Regions from separate parts of the Bacillus nitroreducens genome, predicted to be linked through region 1. Evidence: a T-box and tRNA genes for the amino acid it is inferred to sense, from the RefSeq annotation. Region 1 holds a T-box; the other holds one or more tRNA genes.
The links. A T-box is a leader RNA that pairs with one kind of tRNA and senses whether it is charged. The one in region 1 lies ahead of alaS (alanine--tRNA ligase), so its partner is inferred to be a tRNA-Ala.
Positions count from the first base shown of each region.

Region 1 (4,213 bases):
GATGTATATTTTACAGAGGAAGTGGGCACGATTATAGGGTATGAAGTAACGGATGGCTTTTTTGCCGATATAACAGAAGGAAAAAAGGTTATTAAAACCAAGAAACCTTTAAAAATTGGTGAAAAGGCAATCGTCGTATCTCTAAATTAGGAATTCCATGATGTGAGGTGTACCCTGTGAAGTGCCCAAATTGTAAGAGCAAAGATATCGGCAAAATTGGTGTGAACCAATATTATTGCTGGGGATGTTTTATTGAACTAACTGTAAACAAAGGACAAATATTTACACATCAGGTAGAGGAAGATGGCACACTCAGTTCGTTAGATGATCTGTTCGCTGAAGACGATAGAAGGATCAGTATGTAATCCTAAACACAAGGAGTGAAGAGGTTATGAATCGAGCAATGACTTCTCTAATCACTATAGGTCTAGGTGCTGCCGCATATGGCATTATGCAAAGAAAAAACGTAATGTCGGCCCGTAACATGAAAAAGATGCGTAAACGTATAACGAAAATGTTTTAATGTAAAACCCCACGGTTGTGGGGTTTTTTAATTTTTGGATTACAAAACTAGCTTGCGGTATCCCACGTTTTTAAAACAAGGCTGTTTTCGCATCGATTGTTGCTCTTTAAGCCTTTAGTTTTTGTAAATCGAAGTTAATGAACAAAATTTTAGAAAAGAGCCTATACAATGAACGGTATATTGCAAACGAAGTAATCGAAATACAACTTAGCTTTGTAACGATAGTCAAACACTCTTCCCGTATAAAACTACTAAGATTCCAAAAACTACTAGTGAGGGGAGTGAACATGATGAGTGAAAGTAGGGTTAAATGGATTTACAGGTTATCATTTTTATTATTAGCCTTCTTGACAATTTTTGTGTTTTTAAAATTGTCCCCCATTTGGTTCCCGATCTTATCTATTGTAAAAACGTTTTTAATACCTTTTGTTATTTCTGTTTTTATTACATATCTACTTCACCCATTAATTGAAAAAATAAGTAATCGGGGAGTACCAAGAACTATTGCGATCCTTCTCATTTATCTGCTTTTTTTTGGTGGGTTAGGTTATGGGCTTTACAAAGGTATACCAGCAATCCTAGCACAACTCAAGGATCTTGCCGAAAGCTTCCCAGAATTCAGTAAAACGTACCGAGTCTGGCTGAAAGAGATTGAAACAGGAACCTCCAAGCTTCCTCCTTTTATTCACGGTCAACTTGATGAATTACTATATTCGGTAGAAGGGTATATAGACTATTTGCTTTCGAGGACTCTTGAATCTTTTAAGAGAGTTTTTAACTCAATCTTTCTGATTGCTATTATACCATTTATTGTATTTTATATGTTAAAGGATCATGACCAAATGATGAAGGCACTCTGGTACATCACTCCACGAAAACTAAGAAAGTCAGGTCAGTTATTTTTCAGAGATGTGGATGTATCATTGGGGAACTATATAAGAGGTCAGCTTATTGTATGTTTGCTTGTTGGAACAACCGCATCCCTTGCATTTTTGATTTCAGGCATGAAGTATCCATTATTGTTTGGAAGCATTGTCGGGGTTACAAACATTATCCCGTATTTTGGACCGATTATTGGTGCTATACCTGCAGCCATCATTGCAGCAACGATTTCCATGAAAATGCTGATTATCGTGGTTGTAGTTGTTTTTGGTCTTCAGTTTATTGAAGGTAACTTATTGTCACCGATTATTGTGGGAAAAAGCTTGAGATTGCATCCAATTGTGATTATAGCTGCACTCTTAGTCGGTGGGGAAATAGGTGGTATTGTTGGTCTTATTACGGCTGTACCAGTTGTCGCTATTTTAAAAGTATTTATCGTTCATGCAAAACAACATTTTACAGTTGTTCGAAGTGAAAAATAACATGTTAAAACCCAACATTGACAAAATTTTTTGGCTTGAATATAATTGACAAGAAATAAGAAAATACATAAAGAAACAAATAAATACATAAAAGATGAAAACTATGAAGGAATCAGTATGTTGCAGTACCATCTATCAGAGAGGAATTTTCATGGCTGAGAGAAATTCCAGATGAAGGGTAACAGAACGCTACTCCTGAGTGTAGGAAAACCTACCGGTGAATACCGTTATCAATATACGAAGGTGATGAACGACACTTTGTGATTCGATTAAAGACGATTCACTCATGTTAAAAATCCCCTGGTGAATGCCACAGATTTAAATCTGTGGCATAAATCAGATAAGGATTAGATAGTCGTTCATAATCAGGGTGGTACCGCGAGCATACTCTCGTCCCTGTTTTTTAGGGATTAGAGTATTTTTTTATGTCTAAAATGAAGGTGGAGGTTATGATATGAAACAGTTAACATCAGCTCAAGTGCGACAAATGTTTTTAGATTTCTTTGAATCAAAGGGGCATGCGATTGAACCAAGTGCTTCATTGGTACCCCATGAGGATCCATCCTTACTATGGATCAATAGTGGTGTGGCTACCTTAAAAAAATACTTCGATGGCCGGGTTATTCCACAAAACCCAAGAATTTGTAATGCTCAAAAGTCCATTCGGACAAATGATATTGAGAATGTTGGAAAAACAGCTCGCCACCATACTTTCTTTGAAATGCTCGGGAATTTCTCAATTGGTGATTATTTCAAAGAAGAAGCAATTGTGTGGGCATGGGAATTCTTAACAAGTAAAGACTGGATTGGATTTGAACCAGAAAAACTATCAGTGACGATTCATCCTGAAGATGATGAAGCATTTGAAATTTGGAAGGACAAGATTGGAATTCCTGAAGAACGCATCATACGACTTGAAGGAAACTTCTGGGATATTGGTGAAGGTCCAAGTGGTCCAAATACAGAAATTTTCTATGACCGAGGTGAAGAGTTTGGAAACGACCCAGAAGACCCTGAACTATATCCAGGCGGGGAAAATGAGCGTTATTTAGAAATTTGGAACCTCGTGTTCTCACAATTTAACCATAATCCTGATGGGTCTTATACTCCACTACCTAAAAAGAATATTGATACAGGAATGGGTCTTGAAAGAATGTGTTCTGTGATTCAGAATGTACCTACAAACTTTGACACAGACCTTTTCATGCCAATCATACAAGCAACAGAAAAAATTTCTGGTGAAAAATATGGGCAAGAAATAGAAAAGGATGTTGCATTTAAGGTAATCGCTGATCATATTCGTACAGTTACATTTGCAGTTGGAGATGGAGCATTACCGTCAAATGAGGGGAGAGGTTATGTCCTTCGAAGATTATTAAGACGTGCTGTACGTTACGCAAAACAAATTTCAATCAATCGCCCGTTTATGTATGAGCTAGTTCCTGTAGTAGGCGAGATCATGGTTGATTTTTACCCAGAAGTAAAGGATAAAACAGAGTTTATTCAAAAAGTAGTGAAGACTGAGGAAGAACGCTTCCACGAAACGTTACATGATGGTCTAGCGATACTATCAACTGTAATTAAAAAAGAGAAAGCAAAAGGTAGTGACACAATTTCTGGTGAAGATGTCTTCCGTTTGTATGATACGTATGGATTCCCTATTGAACTTACTGAGGAATACGCAGAAGAAGAAGGGATGAAAGTCGATCACGATGGCTTTGAGCGTGAAATGGAAAATCAGCGTGAAAGAGCAAGATCTGCTCGCCAAGATGTTGATTCGATGCAGGTTCAAAGTAGTGTATTAGGTGAAATAAAGGTTGAGAGTAAATTTGTTGGTTATGATGAGTTAGAGGTGCATTCAACGGTTTTAACAATCATAAAAGACGGAGAAATCGTTGAAAAAGCGAGTGAAGGAGAAGAAATCCAACTTGTACTAGATGCTACACCTTTCTATGCTGAGAGTGGTGGACAAATTGCCGATGAAGGTACACTCGAAAATTCAACTACAAAAGTAATTGTAATAGATGTTCAAAAAGCACCAAATGGTCAAAATTTACATCGGATTTTAGTAGAAAAAGGAAGCATAGCTACAGGGGACAAGCTACATGCGAGAGTAGATCAAGAAAATCGTAGTGGTGTTATTAAAAACCATACAGCTACCCATCTTTTACACCAAGCTTTAAAAGATGTACTAGGGGAACACGTAAACCAAGCAGGATCTCTCGTAACATCAAATCGATTACGTTTTGACTTTTCACATTTTGGTCAAATTAAGCCAGAGGAACTTGAACAGATTGAATCGATTGTAAATGAAAAAATCTGGAGT
Region 1 covers NZ_CAXHYI020000003.1:2,376,837-2,381,049, forward strand. The annotation lists gene ACWPVE_RS15335 (PRC-barrel domain-containing protein) at 1-150, shown strand, start outside; gene ACWPVE_RS15340 (hypothetical protein) at 177-365, shown strand; gene ACWPVE_RS15345 (YrzQ family protein) at 392-523, shown strand; gene ACWPVE_RS15350 (AI-2E family transporter) at 814-1,887, shown strand; T-box leader at 1,982-2,288, shown strand; gene alaS (alanine--tRNA ligase) at 2,342-4,213, shown strand, end outside.

Region 2 (4,213 bases), 1.3 Mb from region 1:
AGTTCCTTAACGAGAGTTCTCTCGATCACCTTAGGATTCTTTCCTCGCCTACCTGTGTCGGTTTGCGGTACGGGCACCATTTACCTCGCTAGAAGCTTTTCTTGGCAGTGTGGAATCAGGAACTTCGGTACTATATTTCCCTCGCCATCACAGCTCAACCTTACGGTAAGCGGATTTGCCTACTTACCAGTCTAACTGCTTGGACGCACATATCCAACAGTGCGCTTACCCTATCCTCCTGCGTCCCTCCATTGCTCAAACGGTAAAGAGGTGGTACAGGAATATCAACCTGTTGTCCATCGCCTACGCTTTTCAGCCTCGGCTTAGGTCCCGACTAACCCTGAGCGGACGAGCCTTCCTCAGGAAACCTTAGGCATTCGGTGGAGGGGATTCTCACCCCTCTTTCGCTACTCATACCGGCATTCTCACTTCTAAGCGCTCCACCAGTCCTCACGGTCTGACTTCGCTGCACTTAGAACGCTCTCCTACCATTGTTCGTAAGAACAATCCACAGCTTCGGTGATACGTTTAGCCCCGGTACATTTTCGGCGCAGAGTCACTCGACCAGTGAGCTATTACGCACTCTTTAAATGGTGGCTGCTTCTAAGCCAACATCCTGGTTGTCTAAGCAACTCCACATCCTTTTCCACTTAACGTATACTTTGGGACCTTAGCTGGTGGTCTGGGCTGTTTCCCTCTTGACTACGGATCTTATCACTCGCAGTCTGACTCCCGAGAATCAAGTCTTTGGCATTCGGAGTTTGACTGAATTCGGTAACCCGATGAGGGCCCCTAGTCCAATCAGTGCTCTACCTCCAAGACTCTATACTCGAGGCTAGCCCTAAAGCTATTTCGGAGAGAACCAGCTATCTCCAAGTTCGATTGGAATTTCTCCGCTACCCACACCTCATCCCCGCACTTTTCAACGTACGTGGGTTCGGGCCTCCATTCAGTGTTACCTGAACTTCACCCTGGACATGGGTAGATCACCTGGTTTCGGGTCTACGACCACGTACTCATTCGCCCTATTCAGACTCGCTTTCGCTGCGGCTCCGTCTCTTCGACTTAACCTTGCACGTAATCGTAACTCGCCGGTTCATTCTACAAAAGGCACGCCATCACACATTAATGTGCTTTGACTACTTGTAGGCACACGGTTTCAGGTTCTATTTCACTCCCCTCCCGGGGTGCTTTTCACCTTTCCCTCACGGTACTGGTTCACTATCGGTCACTAGGGAGTATTTAGCCTTGGGAGATGGTCCTCCCAGCTTCCGACGGGATTTCACGTGTCCCGCCGTACTCAGGATCCACTCAAGAGAGAACGAAGTTTCGACTACAGGGTTGTTACCTTCTCTGACGGACCTTTCCAGGTCGCTTCGTCTACTTCGCTCTTTTGTAACTCCGTATAGAGTGTCCTACAACCCCAAGAGGCAAGCCTCTTGGTTTGGGCTATCTTCCGTTTCGCTCGCCGCTACTCAGGAAATCGCGTTTGCTTTCTCTTCCTCTGGGTACTTAGATGTTTCAGTTCCCCAGGTCTACCTTCGCTTACCCTATGAATTCAGGTAAGGATACTGCCCCATTACGAGCAGTGGGTTTCCCCATTCGGAAATCTTCGGATCAATGCTTACTTACAGCTCCCCGAAGCATATCGGTGTTAGTACCGTCCTTCATCGGCTCCTAGTGCCAAGGCATCCACCGTGCGCCCTTTATAACTTAACCTGTTCGGCTTCGATAAGCTGCAAATTTCTTCGCTTCTCATGCGCCTATAAGTTTAAAGAACTTTACTTCAATGAATGTTTTGTTACGTTATCTAGTTTTCAAGGAACAAAATAACTGATTTCAATCAATTACGATTTCATCAGTAAGATTTGGTGGAGCCTAGCGGGATCGAACCGCTGACCTCCTGCGTGCAAGGCAGGCGCTCTCCCAGCTGAGCTAAGGCCCCGAATATTTTTTAATGAATGGTGGGCCTAAATGGACTCGAACCATCGACCTCACGCTTATCAGGCGTGCGCTCTAACCAGCTGAGCTATAGGCCCATTCATATATTTAACTAGAGAACAATAGCTCTCTCAAAACTAAACATAATACAAAACGTCTTTTTTATGAAGTTCGTAGAACTTCTATTGTCTAGCTACGGTTCCTATCCTCTCGAGGTTGCTTCACTTCTTCTGTCAAAGTCTGCTGACTTTTCCTTCAGAAGTTCCAGCACTTGTCGAGGCTGAACAGTCACCTTCGCTTTTCGACTTTTTCCTTAGAAAGGAGGTGATCCAGCCGCACCTTCCGATACGGCTACCTTGTTACGACTTCACCCCAATCATCTGTCCCACCTTAGGCGGCTGGCTCCTTACGGTTACCCCACCGACTTCGGGTGTTACAAACTCTCGTGGTGTGACGGGCGGTGTGTACAAGGCCCGGGAACGTATTCACCGCGGCATGCTGATCCGCGATTACTAGCGATTCCGGCTTCATGCAGGCGAGTTGCAGCCTGCAATCCGAACTGAGAATGGTTTTATGGGATTGGCTTAACCTCGCGGTTTCGCTTCCCTTTGTACCATCCATTGTAGCACGTGTGTAGCCCAGGTCATAAGGGGCATGATGATTTGACGTCATCCCCACCTTCCTCCGGTTTGTCACCGGCAGTCACCTTAGAGTGCCCAACTGAATGCTGGCAACTAAGATCAAGGGTTGCGCTCGTTGCGGGACTTAACCCAACATCTCACGACACGAGCTGACGACAACCATGCACCACCTGTCACTCTGTCCCCGAAGGGAACGTCCTATCTCTAGGAGTGTCAGAGGATGTCAAGACCTGGTAAGGTTCTTCGCGTTGCTTCGAATTAAACCACATGCTCCACCGCTTGTGCGGGCCCCCGTCAATTCCTTTGAGTTTCAGTCTTGCGACCGTACTCCCCAGGCGGAGTGCTTAATGCGTTGACTTCAGCACTAAAGGGCGGAAACCCTCTAACACTTAGCACTCATCGTTTACGGCGTGGACTACCAGGGTATCTAATCCTGTTCGCTCCCCACGCTTTCGCGCCTCAGCGTCAGTTACAGACCAGAGAGCCGCCTTCGCCACTGGTGTTCCTCCACATCTCTACGCATTTCACCGCTACACGTGGAATTCCGCTCTCCTCTTCTGCACTCAAGTCCCCCAGTTTCCAATGACCCTCCACGGTTGAGCCGTGGGCTTTCACATCAGACTTAAAGGACCGCCTGCGCGCGCTTTACGCCCAATAATTCCGGATAACGCTTGCCACCTACGTATTACCGCGGCTGCTGGCACGTAGTTAGCCGTGGCTTTCTGGTTAGGTACCGTCAAGGTACCGCCCTATTCGAACGATACTTGTTCTTCCCTAACAACAGAGCTTTACGATCCGAAGACCTTCTTCGCTCACGCGGCGTTGCTCCGTCAGACTTTCGTCCATTGCGGAAGATTCCCTACTGCTGCCTCCCGTAGGAGTCTGGGCCGTGTCTCAGTCCCAGTGTGGCCGATCACCCTCTCAGGTCGGCTACGCATCGTTGCCTTGGTGAGCCGTTACCTCACCAACTAGCTAATGCGCCGCGGGCCCATCCGTAAGTGATAGCGAGAAGCCATCTTTTAATATAAGACCATGTGGTCTCATATGTTATCCGGTATTAGCTCCGGTTTCCCGAAGTTATCCCAGTCTTACAGGTAGGTTGCCCACGTGTTACTCACCCGTCCGCCGCTAATCTTTGGGAGCAAGCTCCCTTAGATTCGCTCGACTTGCATGTATTAGGCACGCCGCCAGCGTTCATCCTGAGCCAGGATCAAACTCTCCAATAGAGTATTGATTGCTCAATAAGTTTTGTTACTTAGAATTAACGTTGACGCTTGTATTATGTTTAGTTTTCAAAGAACTATTTCATCGCACCGAAGCGACTTTATTAATATATCACACTATCATAATTAAAGTCAAATGTTTTTTTGAAATAATAAAAGATAGTAGATAATGAATAAGACTTTTGAATTATATATGCTTTATGCTCCTTAATCAAGTGTTTTTTACGAAAGTTTTATTATTTCCCTATAAACAAGATTATCTCGAATTGGTAGTTGTCTGTTTATAATTAATAGGTTCTGGTTAATACGCAATATATTCAGCATTAAAGAACTTGTTCAATAAAATTAAAACCTCCAAATTGGAGGCCTTTAAATTATTTCTTCTATGAAAATATCCCGGTAGTTTCT
Region 2 covers NZ_CAXHYI020000003.1:1,050,040-1,054,252, forward strand. The annotation lists rRNA gene ACWPVE_RS09060 (23S ribosomal RNA) at 1-1,719, opposite strand, end outside; tRNA gene ACWPVE_RS09065 (tRNA-Ala) at 1,870-1,945, opposite strand; tRNA gene ACWPVE_RS09070 (tRNA-Ile) at 1,963-2,039, opposite strand; rRNA gene ACWPVE_RS09075 (16S ribosomal RNA) at 2,259-3,808, opposite strand; gene ACWPVE_RS09080 (HD-GYP domain-containing protein) at 4,175-4,213, opposite strand, start outside.
Region 2: it has a tRNA-Ala gene. The T-box ahead of alaS (alanine--tRNA ligase) is inferred to sense a tRNA for this amino acid. The anticodon was not compared.